One region of the Kitasatospora sp. NPDC056651 genome, then DNA from elsewhere that is predicted to be linked to it. Evidence: riboswitches for the same ligand, from Rfam matches in the RefSeq annotation. Region 1 holds a riboswitch; the other holds the start of a gene.
What was found. Region 1 has a riboswitch for glycine ahead of gcvP (aminomethyl-transferring glycine dehydrogenase). Riboswitches for the same ligand answer to the same signal wherever they lie in the genome.
Positions count from the first base shown of each region.

Region 2: it holds a riboswitch for glycine, as region 1 does, so the genes downstream of both, gcvT (glycine cleavage system aminomethyltransferase GcvT) here and gcvP (aminomethyl-transferring glycine dehydrogenase) in region 1, are expected to answer to the same signal.

Region 1 is NZ_JBHTWX010000043.1:449-15,046, reverse strand. It holds gene ACFRAR_RS18515 (dienelactone hydrolase family protein) at 1-95, shown strand, start outside; gene ACFRAR_RS18510 (MFS transporter) at 167-1,435, shown strand; gene ACFRAR_RS18505 (HAD domain-containing protein) at 1,535-2,182, shown strand; gene ACFRAR_RS18500 (CPBP family intramembrane glutamic endopeptidase) at 2,160-2,948, opposite strand; gene ACFRAR_RS18495 (glutamate--cysteine ligase) at 3,095-4,600, opposite strand; gene ACFRAR_RS18490 (hypothetical protein) at 4,978-5,550, shown strand; gene ACFRAR_RS18485 (DUF5999 family protein) at 5,977-6,168, shown strand; gene gcvP (aminomethyl-transferring glycine dehydrogenase) at 6,276-9,176, opposite strand; glycine riboswitch at 9,414-9,517, opposite strand; gene ACFRAR_RS18475 (PRC and DUF2382 domain-containing protein) at 9,741-10,889, shown strand; gene ACFRAR_RS18470 (MFS transporter) at 11,099-12,595, shown strand; gene ACFRAR_RS18465 (DNA polymerase IV) at 12,739-14,166, opposite strand; gene ACFRAR_RS18460 (vancomycin high temperature exclusion protein) at 14,240-14,598, opposite strand, start outside.
Region 2 is NZ_JBHTWX010000084.1:21,257-35,854, reverse strand. It holds gene ACFRAR_RS27635 (ABC transporter permease) at 1-241, opposite strand, end outside; gene ACFRAR_RS27630 (ABC transporter substrate-binding protein) at 340-2,103, opposite strand; gene ACFRAR_RS27625 (ABC transporter permease) at 2,196-3,182, opposite strand; gene ACFRAR_RS27620 (enhanced serine sensitivity protein SseB C-terminal domain-containing protein) at 3,628-4,551, opposite strand; gene ACFRAR_RS27615 (enhanced serine sensitivity protein SseB C-terminal domain-containing protein) at 4,667-5,461, opposite strand; glycine riboswitch at 5,669-5,773, shown strand; gene gcvT (glycine cleavage system aminomethyltransferase GcvT) at 6,004-7,125, shown strand; gene gcvH (glycine cleavage system protein GcvH) at 7,225-7,599, shown strand; gene glyA (serine hydroxymethyltransferase) at 7,686-8,954, shown strand; gene ACFRAR_RS27595 (L-serine ammonia-lyase) at 9,117-10,484, shown strand; gene ACFRAR_RS27590 (MDR family MFS transporter) at 10,628-12,241, opposite strand; gene ACFRAR_RS27585 (NADPH-dependent FMN reductase) at 12,283-12,903, opposite strand; gene ACFRAR_RS27580 (TetR/AcrR family transcriptional regulator) at 13,054-13,794, shown strand; gene ACFRAR_RS27575 (nuclear transport factor 2 family protein) at 13,816-14,274, opposite strand; gene ACFRAR_RS27570 (class I SAM-dependent methyltransferase) at 14,428-14,598, opposite strand, start outside.

The DNA.
Region 1 (14,598 bases):
TGAACGACGAGAACCTGATCGGCACCTACGACCCGCTCCAGGCCCGGATCGCCTGGCGCCGCACCCTCACCTTCCTCTGGGGCCACCTCGGCTGAATCCCTCCCACCTGGGGGTTCGGCAGGAAAACCGGATGGACACCGGTACGACCGTTCGGGATAGTCGCCGGGTGCCGATCCCTCCCCCGCACCCCCGCCGTTTCGCCTGGGCGAGCCGCAATTTCCGCATCCAGACCGCCGCCACCGTGATCAGCGGCCTCGGCAACGCCGGCGCCCCCATCGCCACCGCCTTCGCCGTGCTCGGCGCCGGCGGCACCACGACCGAGGTCGGTTACGTCACCGCCGCCCGCCTGGTCCCCACGGTCCTGCTCATGGTGGTCGGCGGCACCCTCGCCGACCGGCTGCCGCGCCACCTGATCATGGTCGGCGCCAACGTGTTCAGCGGGCTCTCCCAGGCCGTGCTGGCCGCGCTGGTGCTGGCCGGGGACGTCCCGCTCTGGCAGCTGCTGGTGCTCTCCGCCGCCGGCGGGGCCGGCTACGCCCTCTACGCCCCCGCCTCCGGCGGCATGATCATGCAGGCCGTCCCCCAGGAGCACGCCGCCCGCGCCTTCGCGGTCTTCCGGATGGGCCTCAACGCCTCCCAGATCGGCGGCGCAGCCCTCGGCGGCGCGCTCACCGCGGTCGTCGGCCCCGGTTGGGTGCTCGCCCTGGACGCCCTCTGCTTCCTGGTCGCCGCCGCGCTCCGCTTCTTCCTGGAGCCGGAGCGGGCCCCCGTGCCCTCCTCCGGCGGCATGCTGCGCGATCTGCGCGAGGGCTGGCGGGAGTTCGCCTCCCGCCGCTGGCTCTGGGTGATCGTGCTCCAGTTCTCCGTCCTGCTCGCCTGCGTCAACGCGGTCGAGGCGGTGTACGGGCCGACCGCGGCCAAGGAGCGGCTCGGCGGCGCGGGCGCCTGGGGCCTGGCGATGTCCGCGTACGGCGTCGGCCTGGTGGCGGCCGGCGTGCTGATGACCCGCTGGCGCCCCCGCCGGATCCTGCTGGTCGGCAACTGGGGGGTCTTCCTGTTCGGCGTGCCCGCCCTGGCCCTGGCCGCCGAGGTGGCGCTGCCGCTGCTGGTCGTGGCGATGTTCCTGTCCGGCGTCGGCGTCACCGTCTTCGGCGTCAACTGGATGGTCGCGCTCCGGCAGGAGATACCCGAGGAGATGTTCTCCCGGGTCACCGCGTACGACGAACTCGGCTCCTACTCGCTGGCCCCGGTCGGCACCGCGCTGGCCGGCCCCGCCGCCGTGGTGCTCGGCCTGTCCGGCGCGCTCTGGGCGTGCGCCGCCGCCTGCCTGCTGCTCAGCGTGGCCGTCCTGGTGGATCCCCAGGTCCGTCGGCTGAGCCGTCGAAGCGCGACCGGCGCACCGGTGCCCGCCCCCGAGCCCACGCCCGCCACCTGAGCGCTCAGGGCGCCCCACGTGCGCCCGCCCGGGGGCAACCGGAGGTGCCGGAGGGACGTCCGACCAGTCAGGAAACTCCACTGTCCCGAGGGGCCACCGGTGCCGAAGCCACTGCTGTTCCTGGACGTCGACGGCGTCCTGAACCCGGTCTGCCCGCATCCGGACGCCGGATTCGACGCCCACGCGCTCCTCGGCCACACCGTCCTGCTGTCCACCCGGCACGGCGCCTGGCTGCGCGAGCTGGCCGGAGCGTACGACCTGGTCTGGGCGACCACCTGGGAGGAGCACGCCAACACCCACATCGCCCCGGCGATCGGCCTCGACCCGCTGCCGGTGGTCACCTTCACCGGCTACGTCCCGCAGCCCGGCGACCCGCGGGTGCCACTGATGGAGCTGTTCTCCGCCGCGAAGTGGGCCCCGCTGCTGCGCTACGCCGGGGGCCGCCCGTTCGCCTGGGTGGACGACGTCATCCCACCCCGGCTGGTCCGCCGCTCCCGCTGGCGCCGGGACCGCGTGCTGCTGCCCGTCGACCCCGGCCAGGGCCTGGAGCGCCGGCACGTCGACCGGCTGCTCGCCCGCCCGCCGCGCGGCCCGGCGCCGTCACCCGGGGGACCGTCGCTCGGAGGGCCGCCGCTCGGAGGGCCGTCGCTCGGAGGGCCGCCGCTCGGAGGGCCGCCGCTCGGAGGGCCGCCGCTCGGAGGGCCGTCGCTCGGAGGGCCGTCGCTCAGGGGGTCGGCAGCCAGCTGACGTGCCCGGCCAGCAGCGCGTACCCGACGAAGGCCACCGTGTCGATCAGCGCGTGCGCCGCCACCAGCGGCATCACCCGTCCCCAGCGCCGGTACAGCAGGCAGAACACCACGCCCATCACCATGTTGCCGATCAGCCCGCCGACCCCCTGGTACAGGTGGTACGAGCCGCGCAGCACCGAACTCGCCGCCACCGCGGCCGGCCAGGACCACCCCAGCTGCCCCACCCGGCGCAGCAGGTAGCCGAGGACGACGACCTCCTCCAGGATGGCGTTCTGCCAGGCCGACAGCACCAGCACCGGCACCCGCCACCACACGTCCGGCAGGCCGGACGGCGCCACCGTCAGGTTGTACCCGGCCGCCTGCGAGGCCAGGTAGAGCGCCAGCCCCGACCCGCCGATCGCGGCCGCGACGCCGGCGCCCCGGCCGAGGTCGCGCAGCTTCTGCCCGAGGTCGAAGCCCAGCACCCGCAGCGCGACGCCCTCGCGCACCAGCAGGTAGCCGACCAGCACCACCGGCATCAGCCCGCGCCCGATGTAGTACAGCTGCCACACCAGGTCCAGCCAGGGCCGCCCGGGCGCCCGCGACCCGTTCAGCGTGGCGACCTGCTGGCCGAGCTTGAGCGGTTCGGTGAGCGAGCCGGTGAAGCTGATCAGCGCGCTGATCCCACTGGCCCCGAGGGAGAGGCCGAGGACGATCAGCAGTTCCACGCCGAACAGCCGGCGGGTGGGCTTCGCGGTCTCCGGCGCGGTCGGGACGGTCGTCACGGGGGCTCCAGCGGACGGGCGGTCGCTCCGGCCGTCGGCCGACCACCGGAGCGATCATCCTGGCACAACCGCCGGACGGCCCCGACGGGGAGGCCGGGGGCCCGTCCGGCTCGGCGGCCCGGCAGGATCCGAAGGGAAGGGCCTAGCTAGCCCACCGGCCAGGTGTGCACCGGCTCGCCGCCGCGCATGTGTTCGGCGTATCGCCTGGTCATCGCCGCGAGCGCGGCCGGCCGGTCCATCCCGTACTGCTCGCGCAGCCGGTGGAAGGTCGCGGCCTGCCAGGACGCACCATTGGTGCGGCGCAGGCAGCGCTGCTCGATGATGCCCAGGTAGCGGTCCCGGTCGGCGGGCTCCACGCCCCACTCGTCCAGCCCCTGGTGGGCCATCGGCAGCAGTTCGTTCAGCACCAGGTCGACGGCGGACACGGTCTGCAGCCCGCCGCCGCGCCCGGCCCGCCCGGGGCGCGGCCACTGGAACACCGCGTCGATGCCGTACCGGGCGCCCTGGCGGAAGTTCTCATCCGCCCGTTCGAACGGCAGCCGGGTCCAGATCGGCCGGGGCTGCTCGGCGAGCACCCGCACCAGCCCGTAGTAGAACGCGGCGTTGGCCAGCGTGTCGGCCACCGTCGGCCCGGCCGGCAGCGCCCGGTTCTCCACCCGCAGGTGCGCCACCCCGCCCGCGACGTCGTACACCGGCCGGTTCCAGCGGTAGATGGTGCCGTTGTGCAGCCGCATCTCGGCGAGCCTGGGCGCGCCGCCGGAGGCCAGCACCTTCAGCGGGTCCTCGTCGTCGCAGATCGGCAGCAGCGCGGGGAAGTACCGCAGGTTCTCCTCGAACAGGTCGTACGCCGAGTCCACCCAGCGCTCGCCGAACCAGGTGATCGGGCGCACGCCCTGCGCCTTGAGCTCCGCCGAACGGGTGTCGCAGGCCTGCTGGAAGAGCACCGGACGGGTCTCCCGCCACAGCTCCCGCCCGAACAGGAAGGGCGAGTTGGCGCCGAGCGCCAACTGTGGCCCGCAGATCGCCTGGGCCGCGTTCCACACCGAGGAGAACCGCTCCGGGGTCACCTGGAGGTGCAGCTGGAGCGAGGTGGCGGCGGCCTCGGCCACCATGGTGATCGACTCCAGCTGGAGGTGCTCGACCCCCTCGATGTCCAGCGCGATCTCCTCCCCGCGGGCGGCCAGGATCTGGTCGCTGAGCAGGCTGTACCGCTGGTTGTGACTCATCGCGTCCAGCCCGGTGTGGGCGTGCTCCAGCGTCGGCAGGATGCCCACCATGACGATCCGGCTGCCCGCCTCGGCCGCCCGCCGGTCGGCGTAGCGCAGCCCGGTGTCGATCTCCTCGCGCAGTTCCTCGAAGACGTGCCCGCAGAGCCGGTGCGGCGTGATGTTGACCTCGATGTTGAACCTGCCGAGCTCGGTCTGGAAGTCGCTGGACCCGATCTCGCTCAGCACCTGCGCGTTGGTCATGGCCGGCAGGCCCTGCTCGTCGGCCAGGTTGAGCTCGATCTCCAGGCCCATCACCGCCCGCGGCCGGTCGAACCGGTCCTCCCGGATCATCCGTCCCAGCGTTTCGAGGCACGCCTGGAGCTTGCGCCGGTACAGTTGCCGGTCCGCCAGTTCCGCCCGAGTCGCCACGACCTTCTCGCCCACGGTCCCCTCCTCAAGAGCCACCCCGTCGAGCACCCCGGTCGACCGACCGTGCAACCAATATGCCCACCTCGAAGATCGATACCCGAACACGCGTACTGGCTTGCATTGCAAGGCATCTGACGGAAAATCAGAAGAACTACAGACTTGCCCGCCACCACAGCCCGTGATAAACAGGTCACCCTGCGCACCTGTTCGAATTCGCACAGCGCCCGGCCGGTCGGCCATTGCCCCGAGGTCCCATCGACGGCGGCGACCGCGCCGGCACCGCGATCCTGCACAACCGGACACGGCAGGCCCCGTCACCGTCGACGCGTCGCCGCGCCACGCCGGTATGCCGCACTCGCACGCCGATCTCGCTTGGAGAGGCGGATCCCGCCATGACTCTGCAAACCCCCCAGCCCCCGCCGAGCGCCCTGCGCGCGGTCCTGGGCGCGCTCGACTCGGAGACCGCACTGCGCCAGCCCGCCGCCGCAGCGCTCCGTCACCCGAACGGCCCCCTGCTCCCCGCCCACCCGCTCGCCGTGTACGTCCTGGACGGTCCGCGCCCGGGGCTCCCGGCCGCCCGCCGCACCGGCTGGCGCTTCCTGATCAAGGACGGCACCGAGGTGGCCGCCGCCGCCGAGGTGGTGCAGAGCGCGGAGGGCCACACCTTCTCCCACTTCACCGCCGGCCCCTACCTCGATTCGACGGTCAGGGCGCTGCGCGAGGCCTGGCAGCTCGCCCAGGGCGCCCGGACCCCCCGGCGGCCCCGGCTGCTGACCTTCCCCGGCCAGTACGCCACGGCGCTGTGGCTGCACGACCCGGACCCCGGGACGGCCACCGACCTCCTGATCCCACTGGCCCCGGCCCCGCTCGGCGTCACCGCGCACCGCGCCCGGCCCGCCTCCGAACTGCTGCCCCTGCTCGCCCGAGCGCCGCTCGCCAGGCCGCTGCTGCTCGGCTCCTCCTGACCCACCGGCACCCCGCGGGCCGCCGGGCCCACCCGCCCGGCGGCCCACAGCCGTGCCCGCGCGCACGCCCTCGTACCCGCCCCCGGGAACGCCTTCCCTGGAACACCCCCCAGCCGGACCATCCGCTATGGCCCCAACGGGCCATGCCCCTCCTGGCCCATTGGTGCGCCGTTTCCCGCCGGTCCCACCTGAACGGGTGATCTCTGACCGGGAGTTGTGGCGCATGTCACGAAATCCCTGCGCGCGGGTCCGCAGATGCCGACACTGGGAACCAGCGTGGAAGGACCACCTGTCCTACCCACTTGAGCGTCGGTCCACACCTGGTCGGCGCGCGGACAGGATCCGACTACCGCGGCGGCTCCGGACGGCACGACCTCCGGTGGCCGCCCCACGGGGAGGATCGCAGAGCGAAGCGAGGGTACGCGTATGTGCCAGCACCGTCCTGAGTGCCCGTCGGCCGAGTCCGAGGACCGCGAGGCGGCCGCCTCGGTGGCCCGCCACCCGGAGCAGGGCTGGAGCCTGCTCTGCAACGGCGTCGTCATGTTCGAGGACACCGGAGAACTGCTGCCCGACGGCCGGGTGATCGCCCCGCGCCGCCCCGTCGCCCACGCGGCCTGACCACCCGGTCCGGCCGTACGGCGGGGGCAGCCGCCGACTCCACAGCACAAGGGGCAGGGCCCCGGCGGAAACTCCGCCGGGGCCCTGCCGCGTCACCGCTCCTCCGCTCAGACGCCGTACTCGTCCAGCGGCGGGCAGGAGCAGACCAGGTTGCGGTCGCCGTACGCGCCGTCGATCCGGCTCACCGGCGGCCAGTACTTGTCCGCCGGGTTCACGCCCGCCGGGAAGACCGCCTCCTGCCGCGAGTAGCCGTGCGCCCAGTCGCCGGCCAGCGTGGCGGCGGTGTGCGGGGCGTTGCGCAGCGGGTTGTCCTCGGCCGCCCACTCGCCCGAGCCGACCTTGTCGATCTCGCCGCGGATGGTGATCATCGCGTCGCAGAAGCGGTCGATCTCGTACAGGTCCTCGGACTCGGTCGGCTCGATCATCAGCGTGCCGGCCACCGGGAAGGACATCGTCGGCGCGTGGAAGCCGTAGTCGATCAGGCGCTTGGCGATGTCGTCCACCGTCACGCCCGTCTCCTTGGTCAGCGGGCGCAGGTCGATGATGCACTCGTGCGCGACCAGCCCGCCCGGACCGGTGTAGAGCACCGGGAAGTGCGGGGCCAGGCGCTTGGCGATGTAGTTGGCGTTCAGCACCGCGACCTGGGTCGCGTGCTTGAGGCCCTCGCCGCCCATGAGGCGGACGTACGCCCAGGAGATCGGCAGGATGGCCGCCGAGCCCCACGGCGCGGCCGAGATCGGGCCGACACCGGTGGCCGGGCCGGCCTCCGCCTGGAGCGGGTGGTTCGGCAGGTGCGGCGCCAGGTGGGCGCGCACCGCGACCGGGCCGACGCCCGGGCCGCCACCGCCGTGCGGGATGCAGAAGGTCTTGTGCAGGTTCAGGTGCGAGACGTCCGCGCCGAACTTGCCCGGCTTGGCGAGGCCGACCAGCGCGTTCAGGTTGGCGCCGTCCACGTACACCTGGCCGCCGGCCTCGTGCACCAGGGCGCAGATGTCGGTGATCTGGGTCTCGTACACGCCGTGGGTGGACGGGTAGGTGACCATCAGCACGGCGAGGCTGTCGCGGTGCTGCTCGATCTTGGCCTTCAGGTCCTCGACGTCGACGTCGCCGTCGACCAGGGTCTTCACCACGACCACGCGCATGCCGGCCATCACCGCGGAGGCCGCGTTGGTGCCGTGCGCCGAGGACGGGATCAGGCAGACGTCGCGCTGGGTGTCGCCGTTGGCGTGGTGGTAGGCGCGCACGGCCAGCAGACCGGCCAGCTCGCCCTGGGAGCCCGCGTTCGGCTGGATCGACACGGCGTCGTAGCCGGTCACCTCGACCAGCTGCTGCTCCAGCTGACGGATCAGGGTCAGGAAGCCCTGGGCCTGGTCGATCGGGGCGAAGGGGTGCAGCTGACCGAACTCCGGCCAGGTCACCGCCTCCATCTCGGTGGTCGCGTTGAGCTTCATGGTGCAGGAGCCCAGCGGGATCATGCCCCGGTCCAGCGCGTAGTCCCGGTCCGACAGGCGGCGCAGGTAGCGCAGCATGGCGGTCTCCGAGCGGTGGCTGTGGAACACCGGGTGGGTGAGGTACTCGTCCTCGCGCAGCAGCGCGGCGGGCAGCGCCTCGGCGCTCTCGGCGACCTCCACGCCCTCGACGCCGAACGCGGCCCAGACGCCGGCCAGGTGCTCGCGGGTGGTGGTCTCGTCGGTGGAGACCGAGATCCGGTCCTCGCCGTCCTGGTACACGTTGATGCCGTTGGCACGGGCGGCGGCGGCGATCTCCGCGGCGCGGCCCGGGACGACGGCGGTGACGGTGTCGAAGAACTCGCCGTGCAGCAGCTCGACGCCGCCGGCCCGCAGGCCCTCGGCGAGGGCGGCGGCGTAGCGGTGGGTGCGGCGGGCGATGTCGGCCAGGCCGTCCGGGCCGTGGTAGACGGCGTACATCGAGGCCATCACGGCGAGCAGCACCTGGGCGGTGCAGATGTTGCTGGTCGCCTTCTCGCGGCGGATGTGCTGCTCGCGGGTCTGGAGCGCCAGGCGGTAGGCGCGGTTGCCGTCGGCGTCGACGGAGACGCCGACCAGGCGGCCGGGCAGCGAGCGGGCGTACTCGGCGCGCACCGACAGGTAGCCGGCGTGGGGGCCGCCGAAGCCCATCGGCACGCCGAAGCGCTGCGAGGTGCCACAGGCGATGTCGGCGCCCAGCGAGCCCGGGGACTTGAGCAGGGTCAGCGCGAGCAGGTCGGCGGCGACGGCGACGATCGCGCCCAGGCCGTGCGCCTGCTCGATCACCGGGGCGAGGTCGCGGACCACACCGGTGGCGCCGGGGTACTGGAGCAGCACGCCGAAGACGCCGCGTTCGACGATCTCGGCCGGGATGCCCTCGGACAGGTCGGCGACGACGACCTCGACACCGGTCGGCACGGCGCGGGTGTTGATGACCGCGACGGTCTGCGGCAGGGTCTCGGCGTCGACCAGGAAGACGCCGCCCTTGACCTTGGTGACGCGACGGGCCAGCGCCATCGCCTCGGCCGCCGCGGTGCCCTCGTCCAGCAGCGACGAGCCGGAGGTCGGCAGGCCGGTCAGGTCGGAGACCAGGGTCTGGAAGTTGAGCAGCGCCTCCAGGCGGCCCTGCGAGATCTCCGGCTGGTACGGGGTGTAGGCGGTGTACCAGGCCGGGTTCTCCATGACGTTGCGCAGGATCACCGGCGGGGTGAAGGTGCCGTAGTAGCCCAGGCCGATCATCGGCTGGAGCACCTGGTTACGGCCGGCCAGCTCGCGCAGCTCGGCGAGGACCTGGGCCTCGGACCGGCCCCCGGGCAGGTCCAGGGCGGTGATGGAGCGGATCGCCTCGGGCACCGCGGTGGCGGCGAGTTCGTCCAGCGAGCCGTAGCCGACGGACGCCAGCATCTTCTCCTGCGCGGCCGCGTCGGGGCCGATGTGACGGTTCTCGAAGGGACTGGCCAGCTCAAGCTCGGTGAGGGTCGAGGCGCCGGTGGGGCGTCCCGCGTTCGGCTGGGCGTTCATGGTGGTCGAGGCCTCCTGGTCACGGACCGGCGGGGGTACGCACGCCGGCCGGCCAACGCCGCTGCGGACAGCGGACCGGCCTGGGCGGACGGACCCGAAAGGCCTCCCCCTCTGTCATCGGGACCTGAGAGCTTCGCCCGCACGTCGCGCTGTGGCGCTTCGTCGGCTTGCACCGTCGGTGAGGGTGGTGGTCGTCGGCTCCCGCGCCGGCGCTCCTGCCCTGCTTTCCAGAGTGACCTAGCCCGCACGGTACGGATGCCTGAGAGATTCCGGGGAGGAGTTGCTCCTTCGGCGCCCCGACCAGCGGTTTTCACTGCCGGGGACTCTCCCGAGCAGGCTCGGCGGTCGCGGCCCAGGGTACCAGCGGGAGGCCCTCGGATCACCGGTGCGTCAGGTCACTCGGGGTCTACGCGCGTTCCCTCGGACGGTCCAGTGCGCAGCCCGTCCGGCGCACCCCGGTCGCGTTCGTCCGGTTCATGGCTTTTGGTGTGAAGTGGCGGACGGAACGGGTGCTCCGGCCGCCTTCCTGTGGGAGTTCCGCAGCTCAGCGCACTGGAGGAATGAGTGCAGACCGACATCGACCCCCGGGACCTCATCGGCCACAGGGCCGTCGACCGCAACGGAGACAAGATCGGCACGGTCGACGAGGTCTACCTGGACGACGCCACCGGCCGGCCCGAGTGGGCCGCGGTCCGGACCGGCATCTTCGGCCGGGACGCCTTCGTCCCGCTGACCACGAGCGAGTTCGCCGGCGACGAGCTCCGGGTGCCCTACGACAAGTCACTGGTCAAGGAGTCGCCGGACTTCGGCGTCGGCCAGCACCTGTCCCCCGCCCAGGAACTCCAGCTCTACCGCTACTACGGGCTGGACACCCCGGTGGACGGCCACCCGAACGGTGAGGAGGGGAGCCGCGCCGAGCAGCCCGACCTCGACTTCGGCACCACCGCGGCCGCCGCCGCGTCGACCGCGGCGGCCCCCGCCAGGTCGCTCACCTTCCACCACCCCGAGCGCGCCGCCGAGCCCGCCCCGCCCAGGGCTCCCGTCGATCCTGTCGTTCCCGTCGCCCCGGCCACCGCCGACACCGGCGGAGCAGCACCGGAGGCCGGCCTGCGCACCCTCGGCGCCCCCGCGCCCGCAGCCGCCCCGGCGCCCACCCCCTCGGTCCCCGTGGTGGAGCCGAAGCACCAGGCGCGGCCCGCCCCGACACCCGCACCCGCGGCCGCCGCGGCCGCCGCCGCAGCACGCGCCACCACCGCCCCGCCCACCTCCACCCCGTCCGCCCCCACCGCCGGCAGCCCGGTCGAGATCACCTGCCGGGAGGAACGGCTGGACATCACCACCGAGTGGCACACCATCGGCACCGCGAAGCTGCGCAGGTACGTGACGACCGAGCAGGTCGAACGCCGCGTCCCGGTGGTCCACGAGCGCGTCCGGGTCGAGCGGATGCCGGTCAGCGAGGCCGAGCGCGCCGGCCTCACCGAGAAGGAGGTCGCCGAGGCCGTCGAGGAGGTCACCCTCCGCGAGGAGCGCCCGGTGATCCGCAAGTACCTCGCTCCCGTCGAGCGGGTCCGCCTCGTCGTCGAGCGCTACACCACCGAGGAGGTGGTCCGGGACGAACTGCGCCGCGAACACGTCGAGATCCACGACACCACCGCCCCGGTCTCCCCGGCCACCGACGCCCCCCGCCCCGGCGCCCTGCACCCCCTCACCTGACAGCACCCCCACCCGAGGGCCCCGGACACCGTCCGGGGCCCTCGGCGCGCGCCCACCCCTCCTGCCGGCCCGCCCCACACCCCCCGCCCCCGTTGTCGCGTACCCGACCCTTCGCCTTTGCCAAAGCTTAACCGCTCGATATTTGACACTCTGAAGTATCGTCGGCAAAGTTACTTCAGTTCATTCACTATGTACGGGAGGAAGCAACCGTGAGTGAGGCACCACAGCCCACCACCGCGGCCGAGAAGCAGAGCGGCGCCCGGGTCCTGCCGGCCCTCATCCTGGCGATGCTGTCGTACAGCGTGGTGCAGACCGCGGTCGTCCCGATCCTGCCCTCGCTGGCCAAGGAACTGGACGTCTCCGCGTCCAGCGTCACCTGGCTGATGACCGCCAACCTGCTCTCCGCAGCCGTGCTGACTCCCCTCCTGGGCCGCTTCGGCGACCTCCGGGGCCGTAAGCCGATGCTGCTGATCTCACTGGCCGGTCTGGTCGCCGGTTCGGCGCTCGCGGTCAGCACCCACTCGTTCACCTGGCTGGTCGTCGCCCGCGTCCTCCAGGGCGCCGGCGGTGGCGTGCTCCCGCTGGCGATCAGCATCGTCCGCGACGAGCTGCCCAGGCAGAAGGTCACCGGCGGCGTCGCCGCCATCAGCGCCTCGATGGGCGTCGGCTCCGGCCTCGGCCTGGTCGCCACCGGTCTCCTGCTGGAGCACTGGAGCTACAAGTCGATCTTCTGGATGGGCCTCGCCTGCGGCCTGCTCGCGGTCGCCCTGGTCGCCTTCCGCGTCCCGTCCGACCCGGTCACCGACAAGGACGGCGGCGCCGACCCGCTGGGCGCCCTCACCCTGGCCGGCTGGCTCTCCGCCCTGCTGGTCGCGGTCAGCCAGGGCAACCACTGGGGCTGGACCTCCAACAAGACGCTCGGCCTGTTCGCCGTCGCCGCCGTGGTCGCCCTGGTCTGGATGATCATCGAGTCCAAGGTCAAGCACCCGCTGGTGGACATGAAGATGATGTCCCGCCCGGCCGTCGCCTTCACCAACCTGGCCGGCCTGCTCATCGGCTTCGGCATGTACGGCTCCTTCATGGTCATCAGCAACTTCGCCCAGACCCCGGAGAAGCTGACCCACTACGGCTTCACCGCCAGCGTGCTGCACGCCGGCGTCATGCTGCTGCCGTCCGCCATCGGCTCGATGGTCGCCGCCCCGGTCGGCGCCCTGCTGATCGGCCGCCGCGGCCCGCGCCTGCCGCTGGTCCTCGGTGGCGTCCTCGGCGCCGTCTCGATGGCCTACCTGGCCGTGCGCCACAGCCACGAGGTGGACATCTACACCGCCTCGGCGATCTTCGGCCTCGGCATCGGCCTCGCGTTCTCCGCGATGCCGGCCTACATCAACGGCGCCGTCCCGGCCGAGCAGAGCGGCATCGCCAACGGCATGAACGCCGTGCTGCGCACCGTCGGCGGCGCGATCGGCACCGCCGTCATGGCCGCCATCCTGACCGGCGACATCATGAAGCTGCCGCCGCAGATCCCGTTCTCCTTCCCGACCCTGGACGCCTACAAGCACGCGTTCTGGACCGCGGCCGTCGTCTGCGCCGTCGCCGGCGTCGTCCCGTTCCTGATCCGCGGCATCACGTCGGCCACCACCGCGACCGTCGTCGGCGGCTCCGCCCAGCAGGACTCCAGCCCCGAGCTGGTCAAGACCGACGCCTGACGAGGCGTCCGGCCCCCGCGCTCAGGGACAGGGCGCGGGGCATCCGGCCTCCGTACGTCGCGAGGGCATCACGAACGTACGGAGCCGGCACGGTGATCGGCCCCACCCGGTACTCCCCCACCGGGTGGGGCCGTTTTCGTGCCTCAGTCCCCCCGGTCCGCCCGTCCGCCCCCGTCCGTCCCGTCGTCCGCCCCGCCGTCATCGCCCTCACCCCGGCGCAGCGGCAGCGGCCGGGACGCTTCGAGTTCCGGGTCGTCCACCGAGAAGGTCCGCACCCGCCCCCGCTCGCTCCACGGCGTCTCGAACCGTACGGTGACCCTCCCGACGCCACTGCCCTGCACCCAGCCCGGACCGAACCCGGTGTGCCGGACGTCCTGGCCGGGCATCCAGCGCCGCACCACGACGGCCTCCGGCTCCTCCTCGGCCTGCTCCGCCGCGGCCGCCACCTCGGCGTGCTCCGCGGCCTCCTCCCGGAGCGCCTGCGCGAACAGGTCCTCCTGGGTGTAGTCGGCGAGTTGGGCGACGCCTACGCCGAGCAGCCGCACCCCGCCGGTGATGTCCACCTGCTCGGCCAGCCGGCGCGCGGTCGCGGTGATCACCGCCTCGTCGTCGGTGGGCCCGCCGAGCGTCTCCGAGCGGGTCAGCGTCGAGAAGTCGAACCGCCGGACCTTGAGCACCACCGTCCGCCCCGAGCGCCCGGCCGCCCGCAGCCGCCGTACGCACCGGGCGGCCAGCGCCTCCACCTCGCGCAGCACCCGGTCGCGGTCGGCCAGGTCCACCTCGTAGGTGTCCTCCACCGACACGGACTTGGCGTCCTGGTCGGCGACCACCGGCCGCTCGTCCAGGCCTATGGACATCTGGAAGATCCCGGCGCCGTGCGCCCGACCGACCAGCTGCACCAGCTCCGTCTCCCCCGCCTCCGCGAGGTCGGCCACCGTGTTCAGCCCGGCCCGGCGCAGCACCTGTTCGGTGGCCGGCCCGATCCCGGGCAGCGCCCGCACCGGCATCGGGCCGAGCACCGCCCGCTCCTGCCCGGGCTCGACCATGACCAGCCCGTTCGGCTTGGCCTGCTCCGAGGCGATCTTGGCCATCAGCTTGGAGCCGGCCGCCCCCACCGAGCCGGTCAGCCCGGTCAGCCGCTCGATGTCCGCCCGCAGGTCCTCCGCCAGCGCCAGCACCAGCCGTTCGCCGGTCTCGTGGTCCGCCTCCCGCAGCGCGGGACCGTAGGGGCCGGCCTCCAGGTCCACGAAGGCCTCGTCCAGGCTGAGCGGCTGCACCAGCGGGGAGAGCTGCCGCAGCAGCCCCATCACGATCTCGCTGTTCTGCCGGTACGCCTCGAACCGCCCCGACAGGAAGGCGGCGTTGGGGCAGAGCCGGCGCGCCTGCGCCATCGGCATCGCCGAGTGCACCCCGAACTTCCGCGCCTCGTACGAGGCCGTGGAGACCACACCGCGACCGCCGAGCCCCCCGACGATCACCGGCTTGCCGCGCAGGCTCGGCTTGGCCGCCTGCTCCACCGCCGCGAAGAAGGCGTCCATGTCGAGGTGGATGATGCTCGGCAGAGATCGCACCCGCCGATCATCGCGTACGGGTCCGACAGTGCGTACGAACCCGGCCGGGAACCCCGCGGCCGGCCCCGGGCGGCTATCTGCCCGCGGTCTCCGCCAGCGCCTTCGGGATGCCATCCTCCTCGGGCCCGAGGAACAGCGGGTCCGGCCGCAGCCAGGCGTTGACCGCCGCCTTGCCCGCCCCGGCGACCTCCCGCAGCCCGCCGTAGAGCCAGGTCTCGTCGCGCGACTCCGGCACCCCGACCGCGTACGAGCGGATGCCCGCCGCCTCGCACAGTGCCAGCGCCCGGCGGACGTGGAAGTCCTGGCTCACCAGCACCGCGCGGTCCACCCCGAAGATCCGGCGCGCCCGGGTGCAGGAGTCCCAGGTGTCGAATCCCGCGTAGTCCCGGACCACCCGGTCCGCGGGCACCCCGTGCTCGGTCAGGTAGGTGT
Region 2 (14,598 bases), on a different contig from region 1:
CGACCAGGCCCTTGAGGAACTTCCAGTACTGGGCGTACAGCGGCTGGTCGAGGCCGAGGTTCTGCTTGACCGCCGCGATCGTCTCCGGGGACGGGCTCTTCCCGATGAACTGGGCCGCCAGTTGGTCGGCCGTCTCGCCGGCGATGCGCGGGAGCAGGAAGAAGATCGCGAAGGTGACCGCGCTGACGACCAGCAGCAGTATCAGGGCCGCGAAGATCCTGCGGATGATGTAGGCAAACACAGTTGGGCGGCTCCGGCGGCCCGCCGCCGTCCGGGATCTTCCGGACGGCGGCGGGCGCCGCTGCCTTCACCTGCCTTCAGGGATGCGGAGCCAGGCTCTTACTTGGTGGTGCCGATGTTCAGGTAGTCGTACTGACCCGAGAACGCCGACGTGGAGGCCATGTTGGTGGCGTTGCCCGGGCGGTACAGGAAGACCTTGAAGTAGGTCAGCGGGACGTAGACGGCCTGGTCCATGACCTTCTTGTCGACGTCGGCGTAGATCTTCTCGCGGGCCGCCTTGTCCGGGTTGACGGCGGCGTCGTCGATCAGCTTGTTGACCGCCGGGTCGTTCAGCTGCCCGAGGTTGTTGTTGCCGGTGTCCTTGATCGCGCGGCCGTCGACGATCTGCTGGAGGAAGCCGTAGCCGGTCGGCCAGTCGGCGCCCCACTGCATCATCATCAGACCGATGTTGTGGTCCGCGGCGAACTTCGGCGAACCGGCGTTGTCGGTCAGGTACTTGGACTGCGGGTACTGCTGGATCTCGGCGTTGATGCCGACCTTCTTCAGCGCCGCCTGGATCGAGGTCGCGCCGGCGATCTCGGTGGCGCGCTCGGTGCGGGCCGAGATGACGGTGCTGAAGCCGCCCTCCTTGCCGCAGGCCTTCAGGGCGTCCTTGGACTTGGCCTCGTCACCCTTGTTGTCCTTGGTCTCCCAGGTGTTGAAGTCCTGGTGGCCCGGGACGTCCGGCGGGAGCACCGTGTTGGCGATCTGGCCGCGGATCGGGCCGCCCAGCGCCGTCTGCACCGAGACCTTGTCGATCGCGTACTCGACGGCCTTGCGGCACTCGATGTTGTCGAACGGCGCGAGCTTGGAGTTGATCGCCAGGTAGACCAGCCGGGTGCCGAAGGCGTTGTCGGTGTTGGCCTTGAGCTTCGGGTCCTGGAGGATCTGCGCCTGGGTCTGCGGGTCGACGCCGCCGCCGCCGAGGTCGACCTGGGCGTTGCCGGCCAGCAGGTCCTTGTCGATGGTGGCCTGGTCGATGTTGAACCGCAGCACGATCTTGTCGCCGAGCTGCTTGCGGATCGGGTCGGTGCTCTTGTCCCAGTTGGTGTTCGGCACCAGGACGGCCTGCTTGCCGTCCTCGTAGGACTCGAACTTGTAGGAGCCCGAGGACACCACGTGCTTGACGTAGTCGGCGCCGGTGTCCTTCGCCTGCGGGACGGGCGCGGTCTGCGGGGTGGCGACCAGGTAGTCGAAGTCCGCGAACGGGTGCTGGAGGTGGAAGACGATGGTGGTGTCGTCCGGCGTCTCGATCGAGTTGAGGCCGCCCTCCTTGTCCTTGTACGGACCCTGGTACGGCGTGGCGTTGTCGACCAGCAGGTTGCGGAAGTACGTCGGGCCGTTGGTGAGCACGTCCGTGAAGTTGGACCGCTCGACGGCGTACTTGACGTCCTTCGAGGTGATCGGGGTGCCGTCGTCGTACTTCAGACCGGCGCGCAGCTTGTACGTCCAGGTCAGGCCGTCCGCGCTCTGCTGGCCCGCCGTCTCGGCCAGGTCCGGGACGAGCTTGTTGCCCTCATCGCCCGGCGCCGGGTTGAAGGTGGTCAGCGAACGGGCGTACAGACGCGAGAAGTTGTAGATGTACGCGTAGTACGTGTTGCCCGGGTCGAGCGAGTCCGGGGTGCCCTTCATCTCGAAGGTGACCGTCCCGCCCTTCTTGTCCGAGGCGTTGACGACGCTCTTGGTGGCGGCGTTGGCGCCGGCGCCCGCGGCGCCGGAGGCCGAGGCGGAGTCGCCGCCCTTCGACGAGCTGGTGCAGCCGGTCACGACCAGGACCGCGGCGGCGGCGGCCGCGGTCAGCGCGACGGTACGGGACCTACGCATGGGTGAGATCAACCCCTTGGGAATGTGGAGACGGAGTGAGGGTTCCTGGCGCGGGGTCAACTGGTGACGCGGGGCCAGTGGATGACGCTTGATCAGTTGTTCTTGGGGTCGAGGGCGTCGCGCAGGCCGTCGCCCAGGAGGTTGAAGGCGAGCACGGTGATGAAGATCGCCAGGCCGGGGACCACCAGGTACTGGGGGTCCACCTGGTAGTACCGGATCGCGTCCTGGAGCATCCCGCCCCAGGAGGCCTGCGGCGGCTGGATGCCGACGCCGAGGAAGCTCAGTCCGGCCTCGAACAGGATGTTGGTCGGGATCAGCAGGGTGGAGTAGACCAGGATCGGACCGACCAGGTTGGGCAGCAGTTCCTTGAACAGGATGAACGGGCCGCGGGCCCCCAGGCTGCGGGCGGCGTGGACGAACTCCCGCTCGCGCAGCGAGAGCGTCTGGCCGCGCACGATCCGGCCCATGTAGGGCCAGTTGAAGAAGCCGATCACGAAGATCAGCACCACGATGTGCAGCGGGAGGCCGTGCAGGCCGAAGGCTCCGCCCTGGAGCGAGGTCGAGATCGCGATGGCGAAGAGCAGCAGCGGGAACGCCAGGAAGACGTCCATCACGCGGCTGATCAGGGTGTCCACCCATCCGCCGTAGTAGCCGGCCATGATGCCGAGCACGGTGCCGATGGTGTTGGACAGCACGGTCGCGCCGAAGGCGACCAGCAGGGAGACCCAGGAACCCTCGATGACGCGGGTGAGGAGGTCACGGCCCTGGAGCGGATCCACGCCGAGCGGGTGGTCCAGGCTCATGCCGCCCCAGTCGCCGAACGGCAGTCCACCGAGGTCGGCGTCCAGCAGGTCCTGGTGGAGGGCGTCCGGGTCGAGCCCGAACACCGACTCGATCGGCTTGGCCAGCACGGCGAGCAGGATCAGGAGGATCACCACGACGCCGCCGGCGACGGCGGCCTTGTCCCGCTTGAAGCGGGTCCAGGCGATCTGGCCGAGGGAGCGGCCCTCGATCTTCTTGACCGGTTCGGCGGCGGGTGCTTCCGGCGCGTTCCCGGCGGTGGTCACGGATGCGGTCATGGTCAGTTGGTCCCCTCGCCGACGGTGGCCGGCCCACGGGTGCCGGCCGTCGGCTTCGGCGGTGCGGCTGCGGACGTGCGGAGGTGCTTAGGAGGAGCTGGTGTTGACGGCAGCACGTCGTGCACAGGCGCTGCCACCACGCGGGATGGGCTTCGCGTGGACGGGCTGTCGGCGGCCGCGCTCACCTTTGTGGGGTTGCAGTACGCGCGGTGCGTTGCGCAGAACTCTCTGCCATGCGAACTGGCTTGCGCCAGCCCTGACAACCGACAGATGCCCAACTGTGATCTGCGCGCATGCACCTCGCCGATCTTCGGCATATACCTCTTCACATGGCTGTAACTGCCATGTCAAGATGACCCGAGCACACATCCGGAAATTCGTCCGGAAAGCATCGAAGCCGACTTGATGGACAATCAAGTCGGCTTCGGAGAATGAGTTTTGTGAATCAGTGCCCGGGGTAGCCGGGCCACGGCCGCTGCGGCTGCTGCTGCCAGCCCGTCGCCGGCGGCTGGGTGCCGTAGGAGTAACCCGGCATCGACTGGCCGGGGTACGGCGGCGGGGGCACCGGCGGGTACGGACCGGTCGGCGGTCGGCCCGCCTCCCGGTCGAAGAACGGCCGGGCGTTGGCGCGCATCCACAGCGCCACCGGGTCGTACTCGTCCGACATCGCCACCGTGGACACCGCGAGCCCCTCCGGGGCCACCCCGATCGCGCGCTGCATCAGCGCCCGCACCGCCTCCACCGCCGGCTGCGAACTCTCGTACAGGTCAAGGCCGATGGCCAGGTACGGCTCCCCCACCGCGGGCTGCACCCAGGCCCGGCGCAGCGCCCGCACCGCGCGCACCTCGGCGGCCTGACGCTCCAGCAGCGCGAAGAACGGCTGGGCGTTCAGCTGCGGCTCGCTGAGCTTCAACGGACCGGCGGGCAGCCGCTCCAGGCCCGCGGCGATCCGCCGCAGGTCCGCCCAGGGCACCCCGACACCGCCGCCGGGCGCGTGCGGGTTGAGCCACAGGCCCCAGCGGGTGCGGTACAGCGAGGCCGCGATCTCCCGGCCGGAGACGACCTCGTGGGCCCGGGTCCAGCCCGAGGAGGTCAGCTGCTCGGACGAGGTGACGGCCGGCGCGTAGCCGTGGCCGCCGATCTCCATGTTCCCGTACTGGGCGTCCTGGCTGCCCGGGGTGCCGTGCCACAGCAGCATCCAGACCTGGCCGTCCGCCAGCGCGTGGAGCAGGCGCTCGTACGCGTCGTAGCGCTCCGGCGCGACCTCGCGCAGAGCGCGCTCCAACGCGCCCGGATCAGCTCCCGGGCGCCCGGCCGGTGCCTGGCCCCAGGGCCCCGGCACCCCGCCCGCTCCCGCTCCCGCACTCATGCGCCCACCTCGCCGCGCCTCTTTCCTCGAACCCGCCGACCCGTCGGCCGTCTGCACGCACCCTATGGCGCGGCACCGGCCACCGCCACGGCGACGTGCCTTGATACGGACCCGCTCAGGCCCTGGTGTGGAAGGGCATCACCCGGGTGAGCAGCCACTCGACCACCGGGTCGTCGGCGAGGTCGAGCAGTACGAGGTGGACGCCGCCGGGCAGCGGCGCGGTTCCCAGCGCTCGCCCGAGTGCCTCGTTCACCGCGGCCGGCTCGGCCGGTGCCACGGGGTCCAGCTGGACGCCCACGAACATCACGGTCGGCTCGCCCTCGATGCTGGCCAGCGCCCTGCGGGCGGTCAACACTCCGGGCAGTGCCGACAGTTCGGCCCGGCAGGCGGCCAGGAAGTGCTCCGGGTCCTCGCCCGGCACCGGCTCGCGCAGCGCCACCCGGCCGCCGGTCGGCGCCGCCGGGTCCTCCCAGCGCTCCTCGCGCGGCCCGCGGCGCAGCTCGGCGACGCCCTGCGGCGGCACCGGGATGCCCACCGCGGCCTCCGGGTTCACCGCGATGCCCACGCCCAGCGGCAGCCCGCGGGCGAACTCCCAGGCCGGCGCGATCGCGAAGGCCATCCCCGGCGCCTGCTGGAGGAACACCTCCTGCGAGGAGAACACCGGCACGTACGGGTCACCGGCCAGCTCGATGATCGGCAGGTCCAGCGACTGCCCCTGCGGGTCGGCCCCGGCCGGCAGCGGCACCCACACCTGACTGCGGGCCAGCACCTCGATCACCCGCGGGGTCGCGCCCGGATCGCCCAGGGCCGCGGCCAGCACCTGCTCCAGCTCGTTGGCCGGCCAGGAGCCGCCCGTCGGCGCCTCCTCCGGTCCGCCCCACCCCTGCTGCTGCTCCACCGGGTACCCCATGCGCCGCCGATTCCGCCCTCTGCCGGTCGGCCGCCCTCTGCTGCGCCGACGCGCAGCAGTCTAGGGCGTGGGGTCGTGGCGTTAGGGCTCGTGTTCGGTACCGCGCCGTGTGACCGGGTCCCCTCTCCCCTCGCCGCCCGGGACGTGCCATGATGTCCGCGTCCGACGGCATGCGCCGCGGGCCCCCACAACTCCATACCGGCCGCTCGAACCCGCGCGGGAGAGCCCGGAGTGCCGCCCCACGGCACGAGCCGGCGCCGAAGGAGCAAGTCCTCCCCGGAATCTCTCAGGCACCCCTACCGCACGGGTTAGGCACATCTGGAAAGCGGCGCCCGGCCCTGTCGGACGCCCACCCACGGTGCAAGCCGCCATGCTGTCCCCCAAGCTGGAAACCAGCTGCGGGCTGGTGGGCGGTGAAGCTCTCAGGTTCGACGACAGATGGGGAGACCCACGCCGCCGCATGCCCGCGCGCAGGGTCGGTCCCCGAGCGGGCCCGGTCCGGTGCGTGCACCCTGAGTGCCCCGACCGAGGAGTTCCTGGCCATGTCGTCCCTCCGCCTGACCGCGCTCGACGCGCTGCACCGCAGCCTCGGCGCCACCATGACCGACTTCGCCGGCTGGGACATGCCGCTGCGCTACGGCAGCGAGCGCGAGGAGCACCTCGCCGTCCGCACCAAGGCGGGCCTGTTCGACCTCTCGCACATGGGCGAGATCACCGTCACCGGCCCGCAGGCGGGCGAGATGCTGGACCACGCGCTGGTCGGCTTCGTCTCCGCGCTCGGCGAGCTGCGCGCCCGCTACACCATGATCTGCGCCGAGGACGGCGGCATCCTGGACGACCTGATCGTCTACCGCCTGCGCGAGGACGCCTTCCTGGTGGTCGCCAACGCCTCCAACGCCCAGCTGGTCCTCGACGAGCTGATCGCCCGCGCCAAGGGCTTCGACGCCGTCGTCACCGACGACCGCGACACCTACGCGCTGATCGCCGTCCAGGGCCCGGAGGCCACCGGCATCCTCGCCGCGACCACCGACGCCGACCTGCCCGGTCTGAAGTACTACGCGATCCTCCCGGCCGTGGTGGCCGGCCGCGAGGTGCTGCTCGCCCGCACCGGCTACACCGGTGAGGACGGCTTCGAGATCTTCTGCCACCCGGCCGACGCCGAGCCGGTCTGGCAGGCGCTGACCGCCGCCGGCGAGGGCCACGGCCTGGTCCCGTGCGGCCTGTCCTGCCGCGACACGCTGCGCCTGGAGGCCGGCATGCCGCTGTACGGCCACGAGCTGTCCACCGACCTCACCCCGTTCGACGCCGGCCTGGGCCGGGTCGTCCGCTTCGACAAGACCACCAACGAGGGCGCCTTCGTCGGCCGCAAGGCGCTGGAGCAGGCCGCCGCCGCGGCCGAGAGCAACCCCCCGAAGGTCCTGGTCGGCCTGGTCTCCGAGGGCAAGCGGGTGCCGCGCGCCGAGTACACCGTGGTCTCCACCGAGGGCGAGCCGATCGGCCGGATCACCTCGGGCTCGCCGTCCCCGACCCTGGGCAAGCCGATCGCGATGGCCTACGTCGACGCCGCCCACGCCGCCCCCGGCACCACCGTCGCGGTGGACGTGCGCGGCAAGCACGAGCCCGTCCAGGTCGTGGCGCTGCCGTTCTACAAGCGCGCCCGCTGAGCCTCCGCAAGGCCCCGGTTTTCCCGTACACGCACGTCGCAGCCGTCCGAGCGGCGGCCCGCTTCGCCGTGCCCGCTTCCCATCCTGGAGAATGACGCCATGAGCAACCCCCAGCACCTGCAGTACACCAAGGAGCACGAGTGGCTGACGGCCGCCGAGGACGGTGTCTCCACGATCGGCATCACCAAGCACGCCGCCGACGCGCTCGGTGACATCGTCTACGTGCAGCTGCCCGAGGTCGGCGACTCCGTGACCGCCGGCGAGACCTGCGGCGAGCTGGAGTCGACCAAGTCGGTCAGCGACCTGTTCTCCCCGGTGACCGGCGAGGTCACCGAGGTCAACCAGGACGTCCTGGACGACAACAGCCTGGTCAACAGCGCCCCGTTCGAGGGCGGCTGGCTGTTCAAGGTGCGCGTCGAGGCCACCGACGAGCTGCTCAGCGCGGACGCCTACACCGCCCTCATCGGCGGCTGAGACACCTGACCGGGGCGGTCACCGCGCGGCGGCCGCCCCGCCCCAGCCGCGGCCCCCTTTCCTACTCCACCGGGAAGACCACCACCATGACGGTTCTCAACCAGTCCCTGCACGCCCTCGACCCGGAGATCGCCGCCGCGGTCGACGCCGAGCTGCACCGCCAGCAGACCACCCTGGAGATGATCGCCTCCGAGAACTTCGCCCCGGTGGCGGTCATGGAGGCCCAGGGCTCGGTGCTCACCAACAAGTACGCGGAGGGCTACCCCGGCCGCCGCTACTACGGCGGCTGCGAGCACGTCGACGTGGTCGAGCAGATCGCCATCGACCGCATCAAGGCCCTGTTCGGCGCCGAGCACGCCAACGTCCAGCCGCACTCCGGCGCGCAGGCCAACGCCGCCGCGATGTTCGCGCTGATCCAGCCGGGCGACACCATCCTGGGCCTGAGCCTGGCCCACGGTGGTCACCTGACTCACGGCATGAAGATCAACTTCTCCGGCAAGCTCTACAACGTGGCCGCGTACCACGTGGACGAGAAGACCGGCCAGGTCGACATGGCCGAGGTCGAGCGCCTGGCCAAGGAGCACCAGCCGAAGCTGATCATCGCCGGCTGGTCCGCCTACCCGCGCCAGCTGGACTTCGCCGCGTTCCGCCGGATCGCCGACGAGGTCGGCGCGCTGCTCATGGTGGACATGGCGCACTTCGCCGGTCTGGTGGCCGCCGGTCTGCACCCGAACCCGGTGCCGTACGCGGACGTGGTCACCACCACCACCCACAAGACCCTGGGCGGCCCGCGCGGCGGCGTCATCCTGTCCAAGGCCGAGTACGCCAAGAAGATCAACTCTGCGGTCTTCCCCGGCCAGCAGGGCGGTCCGCTGGAGCACGTGATCGCCGGCAAGGCGGTCGCCTTCAAGGTCGCGGCCTCGGAGGAGTTCAAGGAGCGCCAGGAGCGCACCCTGGAGGGTGCCCGCATCCTCGCCGAGCGCCTGCTCCAGGCCGACGTGGCCGAGGCCGGCGCCACCGTGCTCTCCGGCGGCACCGACGTCCACCTGGTCCTGGTCGACCTGCGCAACAGCCGGCTCGACGGCCAGCAGGCCGAGGACCGCCTGCACGAGGTCGGCATCACCGTCAACCGCAACGCCGTCCCGAACGACCCGCGCCCGCCGATGGTCACCTCGGGCCTGCGCATCGGCACCCCGGCCCTGGCCACCCGCGGCTTCCAGGCCGAGGACTTCCGCGAGGTCGCCGACGTCATCGCCGAGGCGCTCAAGCCCGCCTTCGACGAGACCGCCGCCGCCGCGCTGAAGGCCCGGGTCACCGCCCTGGCCGAGAAGTACCCGCTGTACCCGAACCTCTGATCACTCCGGTGATCGTTCGGGCGGGGTGACCGGCCTCACCCCTCCGGCGTTCCTGGCGCTCCGGGGCACCGCGCACACTGGACAGTGCGCGCGGTGCCCCGTCCCGTGTCGGCCCCTCCCTGCCCGCAAGTCCTTCCACGAGACCAGACAAGGACGTCCCCCGTGGCCATCAGCGTCTTCGACCTCTTCTCCATCGGCATCGGCCCGTCGAGCTCCCACACCGTGGGCCCGATGCGCGCCGCCCGGATGTTCGCCCGCCGGCTGCGCACCGAAGGCCTGCTGGAGCAGGTGACGGGTGTGCGCGCCGAGCTGTACGGCTCGCTCGGCGCCACCGGCCACGGCCACGGCACCCCGAAGGCCGTCCTGCTCGGCCTGGAGAACGCCTCACCCCGCACCGTCGACGTGGACCAGGCCGACAAGGACGTCGAGCGGATCATCGCCGAGAAGCGGATCAGCCTGCTCGGCGAGCACACCATCGACTTCGACCCGGACAGCCAGCTGGTGCTGCACCGCCGCCGCTCGCTGCCGTACCACGCCAACGGGATGACCCTGTGGGCGTTCGCGGCGGACGGCTCGACCCTGCTGGAGAAGACCTACTACTCGGTCGGCGGCGGCTTCGTGGTGGACGAGGACGCGATCGGCGCCGACCGGGTCAAGCCCGACGACACCGTGCTGAAGTACCCCTTCCGCACCGGTGACGAGCTGCTGCGGCTCAGCCGGGAGACCGGGCTGTCCATCTCCGGCCTGATGCTGGAGAACGAGAAGGCCTGGCGCAGCGAGGAGGAGATCCGGACCGGCCTGCTGGAGATCTGGTCCGTGATGCAGGAGTGCGTGCGGGCCGGCATGACCCGCGAGGGCATCCTGCCGGGCGGGCTGAAGGTCCGCCGCCGGGCCGCCGCGGCGGCCCGGACGCTGCGCGCCGAGGGCATCGGGCCGGCCAACGCGATGGAGTGGGTGACCCTCTACGCGATGGCGGTCAACGAGGAGAACGCCTCCGGCCGCCGGGTCGTCACCGCGCCGACCAACGGCGCCGCCGGGATCATCCCCGCCGTCCTGCACTACTACCTGAACTTCATCCCGGGCGCCGACGAGGACGGCATCGTCCGCTTCCTGCTCGCGGCCGGCGCCATCGGCATGCTCTTCAAGGAGAACGCCTCCATCTCCGGCGCCGAGGTCGGCTGCCAGGGCGAGGTCGGCTCCGCCTGCTCGATGGCCGCGGGCGGCCTCGCCGAGGTCCTCGGCGGCACCCCCGAGCAGGTCGAGAACGCCGCCGAGATCGGCATCGAGCACAACCTCGGCCTCACCTGCGACCCGGTCGGCGGCCTCGTCCAGATCCCCTGCATCGAGCGCAACGGCATGGCCTCGGTCAAGGCCGTCACCGCGGCCCGGATGGCGCTGCGCGGCGACGGGCGCCACCACGTCTCGCTGGACAAGGCGATCAAGACGATGAAGGAGACCGGCGCCGACATGAAGATCAAGTACAAGGAGACCTCGCGCGGCGGCCTCGCCGTGAACGTCATCGAGTGCTGATCACGGCTGCCTGAAGGCCCCCGGACGCCCTTTCGTCCGGGGGCCTTCGCGTGAGGGCCATTGCGTGAGGGCCATTGCGTGTGGCCATTGCGTGAGGGCCATCGCGTGGAGGCCTTCGCGTGGGGCTGGTGCGCTGGGGCGGGCTACCGCGCCGTGGCGGGCTCCGCCGCCGGATCCGGCTCCCCGGGCGCTCCCCGCCGCGGGCGGGCCAGGCAGGCCACCGCGGTGGCCACCGCCGCCAGCAGCGCGCCGCCCGCCACCGTGCCGTGCAGCCCGCTGGTGACGGCCTCGCCGACCGCGTCCCGCACGGCCTCGGGCAGGCCGGCGAGCGAGGCCGGGGTGAGCCCGCCGCCGCTGGTCAGGTGGGCAGCCTCGGCCGGGCTCAGCCGTGCCGTCAGGGAATCGGTCAGCCGTGCCGTGTAGACCGCGCCGAGGGCGGCCATCCCGAGCGAGCCGCCGACGCTGCGCAGCAGGGTGACCACGCCCATCGCGGCGCCCATGTCCTGGCGCGGGACGGCTCCCATCGAGGTCAGCAGGGTGCTCTGCATCAGCAGGCCGATGCCGACCCCGGCGACGGCGGTCAGGGCGGAGGCGAGGGCGATCGGGGTGCCGGTGCCCAGGAGCAGCAGCAGCGCGGCCCCGGCCAGGGCGAACGCCCCGCCCAGCAGCGGGTAGCGGCGCTCGCCGCCCGGCCGGCTCATCAACCGGGCCGTCAGCAGCTGGGTGCCCATCATGCCGAGCATCAGCGGCAGCAGGAGCAGGCCACCGGCGGTCGGCGAGGCGCCCCGGACGAACTGGAGGTACTGCGGGAGGTAGCCGATCAGGGCGAGCATCACGGCGCCGGTGAGGAAGCCGAGGACCTGCGCCACCGTGAAGTTGCGGTCGCGGAACAACGCGGGCGGGATCAGCGGCCCGGGAACGCGCAGTTCGGTCCGGGCGAACCAGCCGAGCGCCGCCACCGCCACCACGGCCGCCCCGAGGATCCACGGGGACGTCCAGGCGTACTCGGTGCCGCCCCAGCTGCCGACCAGGGTGAGCGCCAGGATGCCGGTGGTCAGCAGGACGACGCCGGACCAGTCGAAGGGCGCCCGCACCCGTTCCGTCCGCGCCCGTTCCGTCCGCAGCCGCACCCCCGCGCCGACCGCGAGCAGCGCGAGCAGCCCGACCGGCAGGTTGACGTAGAACGCCCAGCGCCAGCTGAGCCGGTCGGTCAGGAAACCGCCGAGCAGCGGCCCGCCGACGAAGGCGATCGGCATCAGCACGCCGATCACCGACTGCACCCGGCCCCGGTCGGAGGCCGGGACGAGCACCCCGATCACCGAGAGCGCGCCGACCATCAGCCCGCCCGCGCCGACGCCTTGGAGCGCCCGGAAGGCGATCAACTGGCCCATGTCCTGCGCCAGTCCGGCCAGCATCGAGCCGACCAGGAACAGCACCACCGCCCACTGGTAGGCACCCTTGCGCCCGTAGAGGTCGCCGAGCCGGCCCCAGAGCGGGGTGGCGGCGGCGGAGGTCAGCAGGTAGGCGGTGACCGCCCAGGAGAGGTGCTCCAACCCGCCGAGGTCGCCGACGATGGTCGGCAGGGCGGTACCGATGATCTGGCCGTCGAGGGCCGAGAGGAAGATGCCGAGCATCAGCCCGATCACGCCGAGCAGCGGCGGCTTGGGCGGCTCGGGCGGCTCAGCCGGCTCGGGCGGCTCAGCCGGCTCGGCCGGTGGTTCCGTGGTCGCCGGTTCTACGGCCGGTTCCGTGGCCATGGTGTTCGCCCCCCTTTTTCCGGCTTCGCTCAGGCTCAGGCTCAGGCCGCGAACGGGCGGGCCTGCCGGGCGTCGCGCAACGCCTCGGCCCACCAGGCGAGTTGGTCGATCATGGTCTTGGCGGCGGCGTCGGCGGCCGGGTCCTTCGCCGCGCCGTCGGCGTCGAAGCACTGCGCGGCGCCGTGGAAGCTGACCGTGTTGCGGATCGTCGCCGCGTTCAACTCGGCCATCACCACCCGCAGCTGCTCGACTGCCCGGAGGCCGCCGGACAGGCCGCCGTAGGAGACGAAGCCGACCGGCTTGCCGTGCCACTGCCGGTTGTGCCAGTCGATGGCGTTCTTCAGCGGGGCCGGGAAGCTGTGGTTGTACTCGGGCGTGACGAACACGAAGGCGTCCGCCGCCTCCAGCCTGGGCGACACGGCGGCCAGCAACTCGGCGTCGCCCTGGGCGAGTTCGCCGCCGAAGGACGGGAAGGTGGTGGGCAGCGGGGTCTCCACCAGGTCGATCCGGTCGACGGTGAGGTCGGCGCGGGCTTCGAGGTGGCCGAGCAGCCAGTCGGCGACCACCGGGCCGAAGCGGCCGTCGCGGGTGCTGCCGAGCACGACGGCGACCTTCAGGTTCTGCGCTGCGGGCTTCTGCTCCGTGGACTGCTCCGTGGACATGGGAATCCCCCTCCGTGACGGCCGATGTGTACGGCGCATCGGTTACGGATACAACGTACACATCGGCGCGTACGCCGTCCACCTCCGATACGCCGTACACACGGAAGTGTTACCGTGGACCCGACCCCCTCGCCGAAAGGAGCCCGCCCCGTGCCCGCCCAGCAGGCCCCCGGCGGCGACAGCGACAAGCCCCAGGTCTCACTCTGGGAACGCCTGGACCGCCCGACCCCCGCGCCGCGCACCACCCTGACCCCGCACCGGATCGCCGAGGCCGCCGTCGCCATCGCCGACGCCGAGGGCCTGGACGCCGTCACCATGCGCCGACTGGCCGGGGACCTCGGCGTCGCCCCGATGGCCGCCTACCGGTACGTCTCCGGCAAGGACGAACTCATCGAGCTGATGGTCGACTTCGTCTACGGCCGGCTCCCCCTGGACGCCCCCGCCGAGGGCTGGCGGGACACCATGCGGACCCTCGCCCGCCACCTGCGGGCGATGCACCTGGCCCACCCGTGGACCGTCCGCACCTCCACCCCGTTCTCCCTCAGCCCCAACCAACTCGCCGTCCCCGAGCGCGCGTTCGCCGCCCTCGCCGAGCACGGCCTGGACGCCGACACCACCATGGCGGTGTTCCGCACCGTCACCGGATACGTCCACGGCTCGGCCACCACCGAGGTCACCCTGATCGCCCTCCGCCGCGAACACGGCTGGTCCGACGGCGACCAGACCCGGGCCGGCCTCGCCCCCCGGATGACCTGGCTGATGAACACCGGCCGCTACCCCAGCTACCAGCGCTACCTCTACGAGGCCACCCGCAAGGACGACCCCGACTGGCAGTTCGAGACCGGCCTCGACTGCGTCCTCGACGGCATCGCCGCCCACTTCGCCCTCTGACCGGCCCGCATGCGAGACGGCTCACGCCCCCAACCGCGCGGCGACGGCGCCCAGTCGGCCCATCGCGTGAGCGACGCCGAGGCCGTCCATGTAGTCCCGGACGTGCACCAGCAGGCCGTCACGGGCGCGCATCACCAGCAGGCCCGGCAGGGTGAACGGCTCACCGGTGGTGGCGAGGGTGCCGACCACCTGCTGTTCGACGGTGAGCACCTCCGGGTCCGCACCCGGGTGGACGGCCACCTCCCGGATCTCCGTCGGCCGCGCCGCGCTCGCGCCCCAGGCCGCCCGGTAGCCGGCCCGGATCTCCTCCCGCCCCCGGTACCGCTCGGGCATCCCCGGGAAGAGGAACGGGAACTCGTGCACCCCGTCCTGCGCGTACAGCCCGGCCAGGGCGTCCGCGTCCAGGTCGAGCATCGCCCGCCGGTAACGGGCGAGCAGGTCGAGCGGGCCGGGTGTGGTGTCGGGGGTGGTGTCGGACATGGCTGGGATCCCCTCGTACGGCGGGCAGGGCGGGCCCGATCGGGCCCGCCCGCAAGCCCAGCAAAGCGGGCCATCGGCGGCAACCGGTTTGCCTGATCACGCAGGAAGTCGGCCGGTCCGACTTCTCGCGCAGTGGCGGGCTGCCGGGGACCGCTACCCGGCCGCCGGCCGCTCGCCCGCGATGACCAGGCGGTACCCGTAGTCCATGCTGTCCCGATCGAGCAGGTCGGCGTTGCGCCGGTGCCACTCCCCCGAGGCGAGGTCGGCCCGCAGCCGTTCGATCGCCGGCTCCACCACCTCCGGCGGCAGCGTCGCGAAGGTCGA